2 regions of the Streptomyces sp. NPDC052042 genome follow, and region 2 is predicted to be linked to the other one. Evidence: predicted binding sites of a transcription regulator. Region 2 holds the regulator's gene; the other holds the start of a gene.

Region 1 (8,901 bases), on a different contig from region 2:
CGCGCGGTACCTGCGCGAGACGGGCGCCGAGTCCGTCCTGTACGCGGGCGACGACCTCGGCGACCTCGCCGCGTACGCGGCCGTCGAGAAGCTCCGCACCGAGGGCCCCGACGGCATCCCCGGCCTCCTGATCTGCAGCGGCAGCGCCGAGGTCGCCGAACTGGCCGACCGTGCCGATCTCCTGCTGGACGGCCCGGCCGCTGTCGTCCGCTACCTGGCGGCCCTGGCCGCACGCCTCTGAAACGGTCCGGAGCCGAAGAGGTCCGGACGGCCCGCCCCGTCGAACGCCACTGACGGATGTGGCCGATCTGACGGATCTGGCAGACCCGGCAGACCTTGACGGCCCCGGGCGGGCCCGGCCGCGCCGCGCTCCTTCGGAGGAAGAGTCGCCGGGCGCCCCTGGCGGACACACTCCCGGACATGCGCCCGGTGGCCCTGGTCGCACGCCGCCGACGGGTCTCCCGCCCCCGGCCCCGCTCACTCCTCCCGCAGCGCGCGCAACTGGTCCAGGAACCACTGCTGCGGCGGCAGCGCGACCGCCGCCGCGGCCAGCCGCCGCGTGCGTTCGGCTCGTTCACCGTCCGCCATCGTCAGCGCCTCGTGCAGGGCACGCGCCGTGGCGGACACGTCGTACGGGTTCACCACGACCGCGTCGCCGCCCAGCTCCTCGTACGCCCCCGCCTCCCGGGACAGCACCAGCGCGCAGCCGTGGTCGGAGACGACCGGGACCTCCTTGGCGACCAGGTTCATGCCGTCGCGGATCGGGTTGACGAGCGCCACGTCGGCCAGCCGGTACGCGGCCAGCGAGCGGGCGAAGTCGTCCTTGACGTGCAGCACGACCGGTGTCCAGCCCGGCGTGCCGTATGCCTCGTTGATCGCGTCGGCGACCTGCCTGACCTCGGCGGTGTAGTCGCGGTAGACGGCCAGATCCTGTCGCGACGGGTAGGCGAAGGCGACGTGGACGACGCGCTCGCGCCATTCGGGCCGCTCGTCGAGGAGTGCGCGGTAGGCGAGCAGGCCGCGCACGATGTTCTTGGACAGCTCCGTCCGGTCCACCCGCACGATCGTCCTCCGGCCGGGGCCGATCTGCTCGCGCAGCGCGGCCATCCGCTCGTCCACGTCCGCCTCGTGCGCGCGTCGGCGCAGGAAGTCCGCGTCCGCGCCGAGTCCGTGCACCCCGATCGCGGTCCGTCCCGTCCCGCCCAGGAACTCCGTGCAGCAGGCGGTGAACGCCTCGGCCCAGCGCCGGGTGAGGAAGCAGGCCCGGTCGGCGCCCAGGATGCCGCGCAGGAGCTGTTCCGCGATGTCGTCGGGGAGCAGCCGGAAGTAGTCGACGGGCGCCCAGGGGGTGTGCGAGAAGTGGCCGATCCGCAGGTCGGGGCGGAGTGCGCGGAGCATGCCGGGCACCAGCGCCAGGTGGTAGTCCTGCACCAGGACCGCCGCGCCCCGGCCCGCCTCCTCGGCGAGCGCCTCGGCGAAGGCCCGGTTGTATGTCTCGAACGATGCCCACTGCCGCCGGAACTCCGCGTCGAAGACCGGCTCCAGCGGCGTCTGGTACAGCATGTGGTGGACGAACCAGAGCACCGAGTTCGCGATGCCGTTGTACGCGTCCGCGTGGACGGCCGGGGCGATGTCGAGCATCCGCACGCCCGGTTCGCCGACCCCGCGCCGGACCGCCTCCCGGTCCCCGTCCCCGAGCGCGGAGCACACCCACAGCTTGTCGTCGACGGCGCTCAGCCCCGAGACCAGCCCGCCGCCGCCGCGCTTCGCGCCGAGCGACCCGTCCGTCTCCAAGGTGTACGACACCGGGCCGCGGTTCGACGCGACGAGGACGGTGGCTTCGGCAGCGCCGGACCGTGCGGCACCGGCTTCGGCGGACGGGGCTTCGTGCTCGGAGACCATGTTGCGGAATCTAGCCCGATCGCGAACCACTCAAACGCGCGAAGCCGGACGACGTCCGGCGGCATCCGGGTGGCGCACGGCCACGCCGTACGCCACCGTGCGGAACCCGGTGCGCCGGGCGCCGCCCGGCCCGCGCGGCACCACACCGCCCGTTGCCGCCCGTTGCCGCCCGTTGCCGTCCGGCAACGTCGGCGGCGTTCGACGGCATCAGGCCGCGCGGCGCGAGGTGTACTCCTCGATCTCGCGCATCGGAGGCCGCTCCTCCGTGTCCACCGCATGGGTGCGCGGTACGAAACCGTCCTCGCCGCGCTCGAACTGGGTCAGCGAAGGGCGCACCAAATGCCCGCGGGACAAGCGAAGTTGAGCGGTCCGGTAGATCGCCGCCGCCATCCGGCCGAGTGCCTGGCCGTCCTGGTGGCGGTGTTTGCGCACACCCACGTCGACCTGGGCGAGCGCGTCCAGGCCCACCGTGTGCAGCGCGTCGACGAGGAGGCCCAGCTCCACCCCGTACCCGACGGGGAAGGGCAGCTGTTCGAGCAGCGAGCGGCGTGCCGCGTACTCGCCGCCCAGCGGCTGGACGAAACCGGCCAGTCGCGGCCAGTGCAGATTGAGCAGCGGCCGGGCCACCAGTTCCGTGACGCGGCCTCCCTGCCCCGCGGCCCCGCCGGGCCCGTCGCCGAACGGCCGGTCGTACATCGCCTTGACGAACCCCACCTCGGGGTCGGTCAGCAGCGGGCCGACGACACCGGAGACGAAGTCCGCCGAGAAGTCCCTCAGATCGGCGTCGATGAAGCAGATGATGTCACCGTGCGTCACCAGGAGCGAGCGCCACAGCACCTCGCCCTTTCCGGGCAGGGCGGGTATGCGGGGGAGTATGTCGTCCCGGTGCACCACGCGGGCGCCGGCCTCCCGGGCGACCTTTGCGGTGGCGTCCGTGGAACCGGAATCGATCACCACGAGTTCGTCGACGAGCGCGACCTTCTCCATCAGTTCGCGCCGGATCGTCGCGACGATCTCGCCGACGGTCGCCTCCTCGTTCAGCGCAGGCAGTACGACGCTCACACTCCCGCGCCGAGGATCCTTCGCCCTGGCGGCGAGGAGCCTGTCCAGCGGGCGGTCGGCGACCGACCAGGAACGCCTGGTCAGCCAGCGTTCCACCTCTTCCAGCACGGTCGATACTCCCTGTATGTGATCCATCTCGCGGTTCGGACGACTATCTCAACAGTCCGGTGCTTCGGTTACAGTCTTGAACAACGCGGACGACCATCGCATGCCGGGGTCGGTCCGCCCACAAACGCCTGGAGCACCGCTCCAGTGCCATAGCGCTCATCCAGAGGGACTGAGGGAACGGCCCGTTGACGTCCCGGCAACCCCCCTGCCGACCGCGAGGTCACGGTGGGGAAGGTGCCAATTCCGGCTTGCGGCGAAACGCGTCGCAAGGAAGATGAGGAGAAAGGGCCTCCGCCATCATGGCCGTGCAGACCGCTGCGACCGCTTCAGCGAACACCGCTTCTTCCGCCGACGAGTCCTCCGTCGGCACCGCGCCCGCCGACCTCGATCTCGGACCCGCCGCGGCACTCTCCTGCCGCGAGTGCGGCGAGCGCTTCCCCCTCGGACCGATCTTCGCCTGTTCCTCCTGCTTCGGGCCGCTCGAAGTGGCCTACGACCTGCCGACCGGGTCCCCGGAGGAGCTGAGGAAGCGTATCGAGGCCGGACCGAACAGCATCTGGCGTTACGCGCCGCTGCTGCCGGTGCCCGCCGACGTCGCGGACAAGCCCAATCTCAACCCCGGCTTCACCAAGCTGGTCAAGGCCGACAACCTCGCCCGCGAGCTGGGCGTCACCGGCGGTCTGTACGTCAAGGACGATTCCGGCAACCCGACGCACTCCTTCAAGGACCGCGTCGTCGCCATCGCCGTCGAGGCCGCCCGCGCCTTCGGCTTCACCACCCTCTCCTGCTCCTCCACCGGCAACCTCGCCGGCGCGGTGGGCGCCGCCGCCGCCCGCGCCGGCTTCCGCTCCTGCGTGTTCATCCCGCACGACCTGGAGCAGGGCAAGGTCGTCATGGCCGCGGTGTACGGCGGCGAGCTGGTCGGCATCGAGGGGAACTACGACGACGTCAACCGCTTCTGCTCGGAGCTCATCGGCGATCCGCTCGGGGAGGGCTGGGGCTTCGTCAACGTCAATCTGCGCCCGTACTACGGCGAGGGTTCCAAGACCCTGGCGTACGAGATCTGCGAGCAGCTCGGCTGGCGGCTGCCCGACCAGATCGTCGTTCCGATCGCGTCCGGTTCGCAGCTCACGAAGATCGACAAGGGGCTCCAGGAGCTGATCGGGCTGGGCCTGGTCGAGGACAAGCCGTACAAGATCTTCGGCGCCCAGGCCGAGGGCTGCTCCCCGGTCTCCACCGCCTTCAAGGCCGGTCTCGACGTCGTACGGCCCCAGAAGCCCGACACCATCGCCAAGTCCCTGGCGATCGGCAACCCGGCCGACGGCCCGTACGTCCTGGACATCGCCCGCCGCACCGGCGGCGCGGTCGAGGACGTGGACGACGAGCGGATCGTCGACGCGATCAAGCTGCTGGCCCGCACGGAGGGCATCTTCGCCGAGACGGCGGGCGGGGTGACGGTCGGCGTCACGAAGAAGCTGATCGAGAACGGCCTGCTCGACCCGTCGCTGACCACCGTCGTCCTCAACACCGGCGACGGGCTCAAGACCCTGGACGCGGTGGCCGCCACTTCGCAGGCGACCGCGACGATCCGTCCGAGCCTGGACGCCTTCCGCGCCGCCGGCCTCGCCACTGCCTGACACCCACCGCGACCGAAGAAAGGCACATCCACCATGAGCGTCAAGGTCCGTATCCCCACCATCCTCCGCACCTACACGGACGGCCGGTCCGAGGTCCCGGCCGAGGGCGAGACCCTCTCCCAGGTCATCGAGTCCCTGGAGCGGAACCACCCGGGCATCGCCGCCCGTGTCCTGGACGACCAGGGCAAGCTCCGCCGCTTCGTGAACGTGTACGTCAACGACGACGACGTGCGCTTCGAGGACGGCCTGGGGACGGCGACCCCGGACGGCGCCGGCATCTCGATCATCCCCGCCGTCGCGGGCGGCTGCTGACGGACCGGCGGCTCCCCACGCCGTCGGCTGCCGCCAACGGCCGAAGATTTCCCGGCATTACCCGAATTGCCCTCTCCGAGAAGAAAGCGGAGGGGGCAATTCTGCATGGTTGAGCGCGGTAGAGTGGGGGAAGTCCCCCCAGCTTCACGTGCCGCCCGCCAATGAAAATGCGCCCGGTCACGATAAGAAGTGGCCAAAGTGCGCGATCTTCCTGAGTCATAAGTCACTTTTGCCCGGCCCGACTTGCCCTGGGATCTTATGAATTCTTCAGATCCGGGCGATCGATGCTGCCCAGAATTCTCGTCCGATTGACCTGTTGCAGGGGGCAGTTGGGCAGATACATTCAGCCGCGGTCGACGCGTTCCGGCGCACACACCCTCTCCTGTCGGAGGGTGAGTTCTGACCCGGGTCCGCGAAGTGCGGTCCTGCGCAAGGGCCAGTAATAGGGGAGTTAGGCATGGCTCAGGGCACCGTCAAGTGGTTCAACGCGGAGAAGGGGTACGGCTTCATCGCGGTCGACGGTGGTGCGGATGTTTTCGTCCACTACAGCGCGATTCAGATGGACGGCTACCGCACCCTCGAAGAGGGTCAGCGAGTTGAGTTCGAGATCTCGCAGGGCCAGAAGGGGCCGCAGGCGGACATGGTCAAGCTCGCCGTCGGCTGAGTTCGGCGCGGTCGGCCACCAACGACACCACTTTCGTGCGGAGGGCCCGTTCCCGGGGAGCACCCAGGGGCGGGCCCTCCGCATGTTCCCGCGCCGTCGGCCCTCCTGCGCCCCGGCTGCGCGGGCGCCCCGCGCCGTGCGTGCCGGGTGCCCGCGGTGCGTGCCCGGCCGTGTGTGCCCCGGCCGTGTGTGCTGAACGCCCGCCGTGCGCGCATCCGCCGTATGCACCGGTGCGCGCCTCAGTCAGCCAGGAGCACCCGGGTGCGCGTACAACCCTGCTGACCCTGCGCGCCCGGGTGCGTGTACGCGAGCGCGCGCCTTCACGCGCGCGCTCACCGGGACGCGGGGGCGTGCGGGAGCGTTCTGGCGGCCCGTTCGTACGGACCGTTCGGGGGGTGCGTCCGTCCGGGTTCAGGCGAGCCTCCCACCGCCTCCGTCCGGCGTCCGGGGTTGGCCACATCCCGAGGGGGACGCTTGCACTCTCGGGGGTCGAGTGCTAATCATTGGCGTTAGCACTCTCCGGGTGAGAGTGACAGACTTGGGCCGGGCCGGTGAGGTCCGCAGGTCCGGTGGGGCAAGGAACCACCGGTACGCAGGCCGTCCGTCGCGGGCGCCACTCGGTCCGGAGAAAATCCACCCCTGTCCGGGAGGACCACTTCACATGGCCAAGATCATCGCGTTCGACGAGGAGGCCCGGCGCGGTCTCGAGCGCGGCATGAACCAGCTCGCTGACGCCGTCAAGGTCACCCTTGGCCCCAAGGGTCGCAATGTCGTCCTTGAGAAGAAGTGGGGCGCCCCCACGATCACCAACGATGGTGTGTCCATCGCCAAGGAGATCGAGCTGGAGGACCCGTACGAGAAGATCGGTGCGGAGCTGGTCAAGGAGGTCGCCAAGAAGACGGACGACGTCGCCGGCGACGGTACGACCACCGCCACCGTTCTCGCCCAGGCTCTCGTCCGCGAGGGCCTGCGCAACGTCGCCGCGGGTGCCAACCCGATGGCCCTCAAGCGGGGCATCGAGAAGGCCGTCGAGGCCGTCTCCGCCGCTCTCCTGGAGCAGGCCAAGGATGTGGAGACCAAGGAGCAGATCGCTTCGACGGCCTCCATCTCCGCCGCCGACACCCAGATCGGTGAGCTCATCGCCGAGGCCATGGACAAGGTCGGCAAGGAAGGCGTCATCACCGTCGAGGAGTCCCAGACCTTCGGTCTGGAGCTGGAGCTCACCGAGGGTATGCGCTTCGACAAGGGCTACATCTCGGCGTACTTCGCCACCGACATGGAGCGTATGGAGGCGTCCCTCGACGACCCGTACATCCTGATCGTCAACTCCAAGGTCAGCAACGTGAAGGACCTCCTTCCGCTGCTGGAGAAGGTCATGCAGTCCGGCAAGCCGCTGCTGATCATCGCCGAGGACGTCGAGGGCGAGGCCCTGTCGACCCTGGTCGTCAACAAGATCCGTGGCACCTTCAAGTCCGTCGCCGTCAAGGCCCCGGGCTTCGGCGACCGCCGCAAGGCCATGCTCGGTGACATCGCCATCCTCACCGGTGGTCAGGTCATCTCCGAGGAGGTCGGCCTGAAGCTGGAGAACGCCGGTCTCGACCTGCTCGGTCGTGCCCGCAAGGTCGTCATCACCAAGGACGAGACGACGATCGTCGACGGTGCCGGTGACAGCGACCAGGTCCAGGGCCGCGTCAACCAGATCCGCGCCGAGATCGAGAACTCCGACTCGGACTACGACCGCGAGAAGCTCCAGGAGCGCCTCGCGAAGCTGGCCGGCGGCGTGGCCGTCATCAAGGCCGGTGCCGCGACCGAGGTCGAGCTGAAGGAGCGCAAGCACCGCATCGAGGACGCGGTGCGCAACGCCAAGGCCGCCGTCGAGGAGGGCATCGTCGCCGGTGGTGGCGTGGCCCTGCTCCAGGCCTCGGCCGTCTTCGAGAAGCTGGAGCTCTCGGGTGACGAGGCGACCGGCGCCGCTGCCGTCAGGCTGGCGCTGGAGGCCCCGCTGAAGCAGATCGCCGTCAACGCCGGTCTTGAGGGCGGCGTCGTGGTGGAGAAGGTCCGCAACCTGACCCCGGGTCACGGCCTGAACGCCGCGACCGGCGAGTACGTCGACCTGGTCGCCGAGGGCATCATCGACCCGGCGAAGGTCACGCGCTCCGCGCTGCAGAACGCCGCGTCCATCGCCGCGCTGTTCCTCACCACCGAGGCCGTCATCGCCGACAAGCCGGAGAAGGCCGCGGCCGGTGCTCCGGGCGGCATGCCGGGCGGTGACATGGACTTCTGATCCCCACGGGATCGTCAGTCCGGCACAGCTTCGCTGTCGCGCAGGCCCCCGGGACCATCTGGTCCCGGGGGCCTGCGCCGTGTCCGCGCTCTCGTATCCGTCCGGCCGGCGCCGGGGCTGCCGTCGGCGTCACGGCAGCCGGTCGAGGAGCCATGCGCAGAGTTCCTCCGTCACCAGGGTGTGGCCCTCGTTCCGGGAGGCGAGCTTGAAGTCGTCGAGCCCGCTGTCTTCGGGCGGGAGCGCCGAGATGTCCGTGTAGAGATCCTCGTCCGTGTCCAGGTCGCGGATGTCGACCGCGCTGACGGACGGTACGAAGCAGTGCGAGCGGATGCGGACGTCGGTCTTGAAACCGAGCTCCGGGCCGAGGGCGTTGAGGCCGTCGGCGAGGATGCCGAAGCCCTCCAGCGAACCTCCGGGGGCGCCGTCGATGGACGGCAGCCCGGACGTGCGCACTTCGGGGGACTTCAGCGTCGCCACGCTCGGTTTCGCGACGAGTTCGTCGTCGCCGGGCGCCTGGGTGTAGAGCGCGGTCCCGGTGACCGACGGGCCCTTGCCCTCCAGGGCCAGTTCACCGGCCGGGACATCGGTGCCGGTGCCGTCGGCCGCACCGTTGGCGACCCCGATCAGCCGCGGCCTGCGCGGCCATTCGCCGAGGTTCCTCATCTCGGCCAGGAACGCGGCGCGTTCCTCGCTCTGCGCCGGGGCCGCGTTCCATGCCGCGATGTGTCGCCACAGCAGTTGACGGGCGGCCGGGCTGTTGAGCTGGTCGGAGAGCCTGCTGTCGAGAACCCCGATGTAGTGTGCGAACGCCTGGAGCGCGATCGGGACCCAGGCGCCGCGATGCGGGCTGTCGTACGAGAAGTACAGCGCGGTCTGGTGGTCCGCGTGCTCGTGCTCCAGCTTGGCCAGTGCATGCCGGGCGACCAGCCCGC
Region 2 (8,901 bases):
CGCCCTCGTGGTCGGAGAGGAAGGCGATGCGGTCGCCCACCCACATCGGGGCCTCGATGTTGCCGTCGAGGTCCTCGTGGACGCGTATGAACTCCGCGGCCCCGTCGGCCGCTTCCTCCCGGGCGATCCACAACTTGCCCGCGGTGCCGCCCCGGTAGCGCTTCCAGGTGGCGGCCTCGCGCCCCATGGTGGCCGAGAGCAGCAGGACCCGTCCGCCGGGCCCGTGCGCGAGGGAGCCGACCGGCCCGTACGGCAGAGCCTGTCCGGACCCGCCGTCGACCGGGACGGCCCAGGCCCAACTGCGTCTCGGCGATGCCTGCCCGTGAGCGCTGAGGGCCAGTACGTCGCCCTCCGGCGTCCAGCCGCGTACGGAGGTGCGGGCGTCGCCCCAGTAGGTGAGCCGCTGGGACGGGCCGCCGTCGAGGGGGGCGATGTGCACCTCGGGTGCCCCGTCCCGTGTGGACGTCCAGGCGACCCGTGTTCCGTCGGGGGATATCCGCGGATGGCTGACGGGCCGGTTGTCGGCGCTGACGCGCCAGGCCCGGCCGCCGTCGAGCGGTGCCAGCCAGACGTCGTCCTCGGCGGTGAAGGCGATCAGATCGCCCTGGACATGGGGGTATCGGAGGTAGGCAGACTGCGTCACACCGATCACCCTAGGCCGCGGTCGTGCTCGGCGGTACCGGGTTGGCCGGAGTGCGTCGGGCGCCTGTGGCGGCGTGCCGCGGCGGTCGCGGACCGGCGTGGCGGGGCGCGGCGCGTCGAGCGCAGGCCGTTTTCCGGTCACTTGTCCCAGGGTGCGCCGGTGACCGTGACCGTCACGGTCACCGCGGGCCGGGCGCCGCCCTGGCCGCTGTTCCCGGGCGGGTACACCGCACCGAACGTCGGCCTGGCGTCGCAGTCGCCGAGCACGTCCGTCCGGAACACGTCCCTGCCGTCGGCCCTCGCGGTGAGATCGCCCCGCACGCACCGCCCGTGGAGCGCCTGCGTCACCCTGCCGCTGATCGAGATGTCCTGCCCGCTCCCGGTCCTTCCGGTGCACTCGACGTGCCCGGTCCGGGGTGCGTGGGCGGCGGGCGACGCGTCCCCCGCCCTGGCCGTGCCGAGGCCGTCGACACCGGCCGAGCAGCTCAGCCAGCGCACGTCGACGCCGTTGCGCTCCAGGGCGCTGGTGCCGGCGCGGTCGGTGGTCACGGCGATGGACGCGGAGTTCAGCCCGCCCGCCGGGTCACAGGCGGCCAGCCCCGCGACCGCCGCGCTGGTGAGTACGGACACGGTCAGAAAGCGACGGATTCCCTTGCGGGAGTATGCCCTTGTTGTCCCCATAAGGGCAGCTTCCCACCGTTCGCCCGAGAGACGATAGACGGCTTGCGGCCTCTTCGGGGGTGACACCGGCGCGCGGAAGGGCGCTCATGACCAGCGGCCGGTGCGCCCCATCAGCAGGGCCGTCGCCGCCGTGCCCGCCGTCGAGGTGCGCAGCACGCTCGTGCCGAGGCGGCAGGTGCGGGCGCCCGCCGCGGCGAAGACGGCCAGTTCGTCCGGCGACACCCCGCCCTCGGGGCCGACGACGAGCACGATCTCGCCCTGGGCGGGGAGTTGGACGGTGGCCAGCGGTTCGCTGTCGTGGTCGCGTTCCTCGTGCAGGACGGCGGCAAAGTCCGCCGCGGCCAGGAGCGCGGCGGCCTGTTTGGTCGTCAGCGCGTCGGCGACCTCGGGGAAGCGCACCCGGCGCGACTGCTTGCCCGCCTCCCGGGCGGTGGTGCGCCATTTCGCCAGGGACTTGAGGCCGCGGTCGCCCTTCCACTGGGTGATGCAGCGCGATGCCTGCCAAGGCACGATCGCGTCGACACCGGTCTCCGTCATTGTCTCCACGGCGACCTCGCCCCGGTCGCCCTTGGGCAGGGCCTGGACGACGGTGATCCGCGGGGCGGGCGGCGGTTCCTCGTGGACGCCCGCCAGGCCGGTGACGACGAGCCGGTCCTTGCCCTCGGCCGCGCCCACGACGCCTTCCACCCAGTGGCCGTGGCCGTCCGTCAGCACGACGCCCTCGCCGGGGCGCAGCCGCTTCACCGCGACGGCGTGCCGCCCCTCGGGCCCGTCCAGGACGAACTCGGGCCCTTCGGGGACCTGTTCGACGACGAAGACCGGTGCGGTCACCGCGTGCTCCCTGCGTTCAGCGCCGTCCGTGCGGCGTCCAGTTCCTCGGCGAGCAGGCCGATCAGCCGTCCGGCGGGCAGCTCGCGGGCCATCCGGTGGCCCTGCCCCGCCCACAGCGCCATGCCCTGGGCGTCCCCGGACGCGGCCGCCGCCTTGCGCAGTCCGGCGGTCAGGTAGTGGATCTGGGGGTAGGCGGCGGGGGCGTAGGGGCCGTGCTCGCGGATGAAGCGGTTGACCAGGCCGCGGGCGGGGCGGCCGGAGAACGCCCGGGTCAGGACGGTCCCCGCGAACAGCGGGTTGGTCAGCGCCTGCTTGTGCAGCGGGTGCGCGCCCGACTCCGGGCAGACGAGGAACGCCGTGCCGAGCTGCGCCGCCTGGGCGCCCGCGGCGAGTACCGCGGCGATCTGGGAACCGCGCATCAGCCCGCCCGCGGCGACGATCGGCAACTCCACGGTGTCCCGCACCTGGGCCACCAGGGAGAGCAGGCCGATGCCGGTGCCGTCGTTCAGCGGGTCGTCGCGATGGGTGGACTGGTGTCCGCCCGCTTCCACGCCCTGCACGCAGACCGCGTCGGCGCCCGCCCACTGGGCCGCCTGGGCCTCCTCGGGCGTGGTCACCGTCACGATGGTGTACGTGCCGACGCCGGCGAGCGCGTCGAGGGTGTCGCGGGTCGGGCAGCCGAAGGTGAACGAGACGGCCGGGACGGGGGCGTCCAGGAGTACGGCGAGCTTGGCCTCGTAGCCGTCGTCGCCCCCGGCGGAGTCCGGGTCGCCGAGCGGGGTCTCGTACCAGGAGCCCTCGCCCGCGAGCTGCTGCCGGTACACGTCGACGGCGCTCGGGTCGGCGACGGCGGGCTGCGGCATGAAGAGATTGACGCCGAAGGGCCGGCCCGTCAGCGTGCGCAGCCGCTTGATCTCGTTGTACATGCCGTCGGCCGTCTTGTATCCGGCGGCGAGGAAGCCCAGCCCGCCCGCTTCCGAGACGGCGGCGGCGAGCTCCGGGCGGGACGCGCCTCCCGCCATCGGCGCCTGCACGATCGGATACCGGCAGAGACCGGTCAACACGGATGACATGACCGCATCGTGTCACGACTTGTGCGCCCCGGCGTGCACGGGGACGCGGCCGTGCGCCGTTCTCCGGCGGCGGGAGAACGGCACACGAAGACCGCGGAAGGGCACGAAGGGGCGCACGGAACGACCCCGTGCGCCCCAGCCCCGTCAGCGGCCGTTGAAGGCGTCCTTCAGCCGGGAGAACAGGCCCTGCTGGCCCGGCTGGAACTGGCCGGTGGGCCGTTCCTCGCCGCGCATCTTCGCCAGGTCGCGCAGCAGTCGCTCCTGCTCCGCGTCGAGCTTCGTGGGGGTCATCACCTCGACGTGCACGATCAGGTCGCCGCGTCCGCCGCCCCTCAGATGGGTGATGCCGCGTCCGTGCAGCGGGACCGACTGGCCGGACTGGGTACCGGGCCGGATGTCGACCTCCTCCAGGCCGTCGAGCGTCTCCAGCGGAACCTTCGTGCCGAGCGCGCCCGCCGTCATGGGGATGGTGACGGTGCAGTGCAGATCGTCGCCGCGGCGCTGGAACACCGGGTGCGGCAGTTCGTGGATCTCCACGTACAGGTCACCGGCCGGGCCGCCGCCGGGGCCGACCTCTCCCTCGCCCGCGAGTTGGATGCGGGTGCCGTTGTCGACGCCCGCGGGGATCTTCACGGTGAGCGTGCGGCGCGACCGGACGCGGCCGTCCCCGGCGCATTCCGGGCACGGGGTCGGCACGACCGTGCCGAAGCCCTGGCACTGCGGGCAGGGCCGCGAGGTCATGACCTGGCCGAGGAAGGACCGGGTGACCTGCGAGACCTCGCCGCGTCCGCGGCACATGTCACAGGTCTGGGCGGAGGTGCCGGGTGCGGCGCCCTCGCCGCTGCACGTGGTGCAGACGACGGCCGTGTCGACCTGGATGTCCTTGGTGGTGCCGAACGCCGCTTCGGCGAGGTCGATCTCCAGCCGGATCATCGCGTCCTGGCCGCGCCGGGTGCGCGAACGGGGCCCGCGCTGCGCCGACGTGCCGAAGAACGCGTCCATGATGTCGGAGAAGTTGCCGAAGCCGCCCTGTCCGAAGCCGCCCGCGCCGCCACCGCCGCCGGAGGCGGAGAGCGGGTCGCCGCCGAGGTCGTAGACCTGCTTCTTCTGCGGATCCGACAACACCTCGTAGGCGGCGTTGATCTCCTTGAACCGCTCCTGGGTCTTCGGATCGGGATTCACGTCCGGATGAAGCTCGCGGGCGAGCTTCCGGAACGCCTTCTTGATCTCGTCCTGGGACGCGTCGCGGCGTACGCCGAGTACGGCGTAGTAGTCCGTGGCCACTTACGACTCCGCCAGGATCTGTCCGACGTAACGTGCCACTGCGCGTACCGCTCCCATCGTTCCGGGGTAGTCCATGCGGGTCGGTCCGACCACGCCGAGTTTGGCGACGGCCTCGTCGCCCGAACCGTAGCCGACCGTGACGACGGACGCGGAGGTGAGCCCCTCATGAGGGTTCTCGTGTCCGATACGTACGGTCATGCCCGAGTCCGTGGCCTCGCCGAGCAGCTTCAGCAGCACGACCTGCTCCTCCAGCGCCTCCAGCACCGGCCGGATCATCACGGGGAAGTCGTGTCCGAAGCGGGTGAGATTGGAGGTGCCGCCGATCATCAGGCGCTCCTCCGTGTCCTCGACCAGGGTTTCGAGCAGGGTGGAGAGCACGGCGGACACGGCCCCCCGGTCCTCGCTCTCGAAGGATTCCGGCAGGTCCTGCACCAACTGCGGGACGTCCGAGAAACGGCGTCCGACGACCCGGCTGTTGAGGCGGGCCCGCAGATCGGCCAGCACGGCCTCGCCGAGCGGGCCGGGGCAGTCGATCATGCGCTGTTCGACCCTGCCGGTGTCCGTGATCAGCACGAGCATCAGCCGGGCGGGGGCCAGCGAGAGCAGTTCCACGTGCCGCACCGTCGACCGGGTCAACGAGGGGTACTGCACGATGGCGACCTGCCGGGTCAGCTGGGCGAGCAGCCGGACGGTGCGGCTCACGACGTCGTCGAGGTCGACCGCGCCGTCGAGGAGGTTGTGGATGGCGCGGCGCTCCGGCGACGAGAGGGGCTTGACGCCCGCGAGCCTGTCGACGAAGAGCCGGTAGCCCTTGTCCGTGGGGATACGGCCGGCGCTGGTATGGGGCTGGGCGATGAAGCCCTCGTCCTCCAGGACCGCCATGTCGTTGCGAACGGTCGCCGGGGAGACCCCGAGCTTGTGCCGCTCGGTGAGTGCCTTGGAACCGACGGGCTCCTCGGTCCCCACGTAGTCCTGAACGATGGCGCGCAGCACTTCGAGTCTGCGTTCGCTGAGCATTGCGCGCACCTCCAGGTGGTTTCATCGACGGTTCCGGGGCCGTGCCCGGTTCCTTCCCCAGGGGTCCTCCTGGCACTCTGTCGGCCCGAGTGCCAGCCACCCCCCGGTCAGTGTACGGCGGTCGACTGGGGGCCTAGCAAGGGTGACCGGCCACGCGGTCGCGAGACCACGCGGGCCGTTGCCGATAGCGTCCCGGTATGGACACCTCTTGGGAAGAGTTCGGCTGGGAGCGGATCGGTCACGGTATGGGCCGGCGCCGCCTTCCCGGCTGGGACGCGACGACCGCGCTGGTGGCGGGTGCGCGGGGCGTGCTGCTCCTCGACACCGGGTCCACGCTCCGCGAGGGCGCCGGGATCCGGGACGGGGCACGGGCCCTGCTCGGCCGGGAGGTGACGCATATCGCACTCAGCCACCCCCATTTCGATCATGTCCTGGGCACCGCGGCGTTCCCGGGCACCCGGGAGGCCGGGGACGTCCGGGTGTACGGCGCGGCCGGCCTGACGGACCTGCTCGGCAGCGGGGACGGGGCGGCCGCCCTGCGCGACGACGCGGTGCGCCACGGGGTGCCCGGGCCCGACGCGGCCGAGGCCGCCGCGGCGCTGGTGGCGCCGCGTCACGAGGTGCGCGACGAGCTGACGCTCGATCTGGGCGGCGGCCGTCGGGTGCTGTTGGCGAATCTGGGTCCCGCGCACAGCGGCCACGATCTGGTGGCAGTGGTCCCCGGCTCCCCCACCGTGGTGTTCTGCGGCGACCTGGTCGAGGAGTCCGGCGAACCGCAGGCCGGCCCGGACGCGGTCCCGGCCCGCTGGCCGGCCGCGTTGGACCGGCTGCTGGCACTGGGCGGCGAGGACGCTGTGTACGTGCCGGGGCACGGGGCGGTGGTGGACGCCGCGTTCGTCCGGGACCAGCGCGACCGGCTGGCGGCGCTGCACGGAGGGCCGGCGGGCGTCTGAAGGATGGCGGGAAGGCGGGGCCTTCGGCGTGTCGTGAGCCGTTCCCGTCCTATCGTCGTGCGATGCGCAGCTACCAGCCGGACCTGACCCCGCCGTGGAAGAGGTCCGCCCCCGTCCCCGAGGTCCCCGCCGAAACCGATCTGGTCGTGGAGGAGGTCTCCACCGGGTTCTGCGGCGCGGTCATCCGCTGCGAGAAGACGGCCCAGGGGCCGACGGTGACCCTGGAGGACCGTTTCGGCAAGCACCGGGTCTTCCCGATGGAACCGCGCGGCTTCCTGCTGGAGGGCACCGTGGTCACGCTGGTGCGGCCGAAGGCGGCGGCCCCGGCACGCCCCGCGCGCACGGCCTCCGGTTCGCTCGCGGTCCCCGGGGCGCGCGCCCGGGTCGCCCGCGCGGGGCGGATCTATGTGGAGGGCCGGCACGACGCCGAACTGGTCGAGCGGGTCTGGGGCGACGATCTGCGGATCGAGGGCGTGGTCGTCGAGTACCTGGAGGGCGTCGACGACCTTCCCGCCGTCGTGCGCGAGTTCTCCCCCGGCCCGGACGCCCGGCTCGGCGTCCTGGTGGACCACCTGGTCCCCGGCTCCAAGGAGTCCCGGATCGCGGAACAGGTGTCGGACGCGAACGTCCTGGTGGTCGGCCACCCCTACATCGACGTGTGGGAGGCGGTGAAGCCGTCGTCCGTGGGCATCGCCTCCTGGCCGGTGGTGCCGCGCGGCCAGGACTGGAAGACCGGGGTGTGCCGGGCACTGGGCTGGGAGGAGAACACCGGCGCCGCCTGGCAGCGCATCCTGTCCTCGGTGCGCTCGTACCGGGACCTGGAGCCGACTCTGCTGGGCTCGGTGGAACATCTGATCGACTTCGTGACGGCCCCCGAATCCGGCGTTTGAGGGGCCGAGCCCGGTCACGGAACGGGCGGACGGCCCCCGGTCCCTGTAGGGCCGGATTCGGAGGCGCGGCCCACCGGGGCGCACCCGCGCCCGGCCACCCGCCCTCTCAGTCCACCAGGTCCCGCACCACCGCATCGGCCAGCAGCCGCCCGCGCAGGGTGAGCACCGCGCGCCCCTGCCCGTACGGCTCACGCCACAGCAGCCCGTCCTCGACCGCCCGTTCCGCCGCGGCCAGCCCGGCCGGCTTCAGCAGGGACAACGGGCAGCCGTCCGCGAGGCGCAGTTCCAGCAGGATCCGCTCGACGCGCCGGTCCTCGGCGGAGAGGAGCTCGCGCCCGGCGCCGGGCGAGCGCCCCTCGGCCAGCGCCTGCGCGTACGCCCCCGGATGCTTCACGTTCCACCAGCGCACACCGCCGACGTGGCTGTGCGCCCCGGGGCCGGCGCCCCACCAGTCGGCCCCGCGCCAGTACAGCTCGTTGTGCAGGCAGCGGCCCTCCGGCGTACGGGCCCAGTTCGACACCTCGTACCAGGAGAAGCCCGCCCCGGACAGCGCCTCTTCCGCGATCAGGTACCGGTCCGCGTGGACGTCGTCGTCGGTCATCGGGATCTCACCGCGCCGGATGCGCCGGGCCAGGCCGGTGCCCTCCTCGACGATCAGCGCGTACGCCGACACATGGTCCGGACCGGCCCCGATCGCCGCCTCCAGCGAGGCCTGCCAGTCGTCGTCGGACTCGCCGGGCGTGCCGTAGATCAGGTCGAGGTTGACGTGGTCGAAGCCCGCCGCGTGCGCCTCGGCGACACACGCCTCCGGCCGTCCGGGGGTGTGCGTGCGGTCCAGGATCTCCAGTACGTGCTTCCGGGCGCTCTGCATGCCGAACGAGATCCGATTGAAGCCACCCTCACGCAGTTCGGCGAGATACGCCGGACCGACGGATTCCGGGTTGGCCTCGGTGGTGATCTCGGCATCGTCCGCGAGACCGAACTCGTCGCGGATCGCGCTCAGCATCCGGACCAGATCGGCGGCGGGCAGCAGGGTCGGTGTCCCACCCCCGACGAAGACCGTGCGGACCCGGCGCGGGTCGTCGCCGAGGACCTTGCGGGCCTGGCGGACCTCGCCGATCAGATGGGCGGCGTAGTTCTCCCGGGAGGCCAGGGCGCCGCCGGAACCACGCAGCTCGGTCGCGGTGTAGGTGTTGAAGTCGCAGTAGCCGCAGCGGGTCGCACAGTAGGGCACGTGGAGGTAGAAGCCGAGCGGGCGGCCGGCGGCGCCTTCCAGGGCATGGCGGGGCAGCGCCCCGTCGTCGGGCACGCGTTCACCATCGGGCAGTACGGAAGGCATACCGTCCATTGTCACCCGTCGGCCGGGACCGCCCGGCCATGCCCACGACGCACGCCCACGACGACGGGGCCCGCGCTCACCCCGCCCGGAGCACCAGCAGCGCCAGGTCGTCGTCCGGCGGGCGCTCGGCGAACTCGTGCACGGCCCGTTTGATCCGGTCCGCTATGCCGTGCGCCGACAGGCCCGCGCAG

Evidence for each region. The regulator HrcA, encoded in region 2, represses chaperone genes, less so after heat shock. The targets are predictions, from matches to a motif close to TTNGCACTCNGNNNNNCNGAGTGCNAA.
Region 1: the regulator HrcA is predicted to act here: its motif matches at 6,159-6,185, upstream of groL (chaperonin GroEL).

What each region holds. Positions count from the first base shown of each region.
Region 1 covers NZ_JBIUBU010000002.1:18,839-27,739, forward strand. Annotated here, with positions in the region: gene otsB (trehalose-phosphatase) at 1-241, shown strand, start outside; gene ACIHCL_RS05370 (trehalose-6-phosphate synthase) at 478-1,902, opposite strand; gene ACIHCL_RS05375 (glucosyl-3-phosphoglycerate synthase) at 2,110-3,072, opposite strand; SAM riboswitch class I at 3,226-3,353, shown strand; gene thrC (threonine synthase) at 3,372-4,709, shown strand; gene ACIHCL_RS05385 (MoaD/ThiS family protein) at 4,743-5,021, shown strand; gene ACIHCL_RS05390 (cold-shock protein) at 5,479-5,685, shown strand; gene groL (chaperonin GroEL) at 6,347-7,969, shown strand; gene ACIHCL_RS05400 (esterase/lipase family protein) at 8,099-8,901, opposite strand, start outside.
Region 2 covers NZ_JBIUBU010000001.1:772,329-781,229, forward strand. Annotated here, with positions in the region: gene ACIHCL_RS03350 (S41 family peptidase) at 1-643, opposite strand, end outside; gene ACIHCL_RS03355 (hypothetical protein) at 781-1,272, opposite strand; gene ACIHCL_RS03360 (16S rRNA (uracil(1498)-N(3))-methyltransferase) at 1,408-2,154, opposite strand; gene ACIHCL_RS03365 (nitronate monooxygenase) at 2,151-3,227, opposite strand; gene dnaJ (molecular chaperone DnaJ) at 3,372-4,511, opposite strand; gene hrcA (heat-inducible transcriptional repressor HrcA) at 4,512-5,528, opposite strand; gene ACIHCL_RS03380 (MBL fold metallo-hydrolase) at 5,726-6,481, shown strand; gene ACIHCL_RS03385 (DUF3097 domain-containing protein) at 6,544-7,371, shown strand; gene hemW (radical SAM family heme chaperone HemW) at 7,478-8,710, opposite strand; gene ACIHCL_RS03395 (SpoIIE family protein phosphatase) at 8,787-8,901, opposite strand, start outside.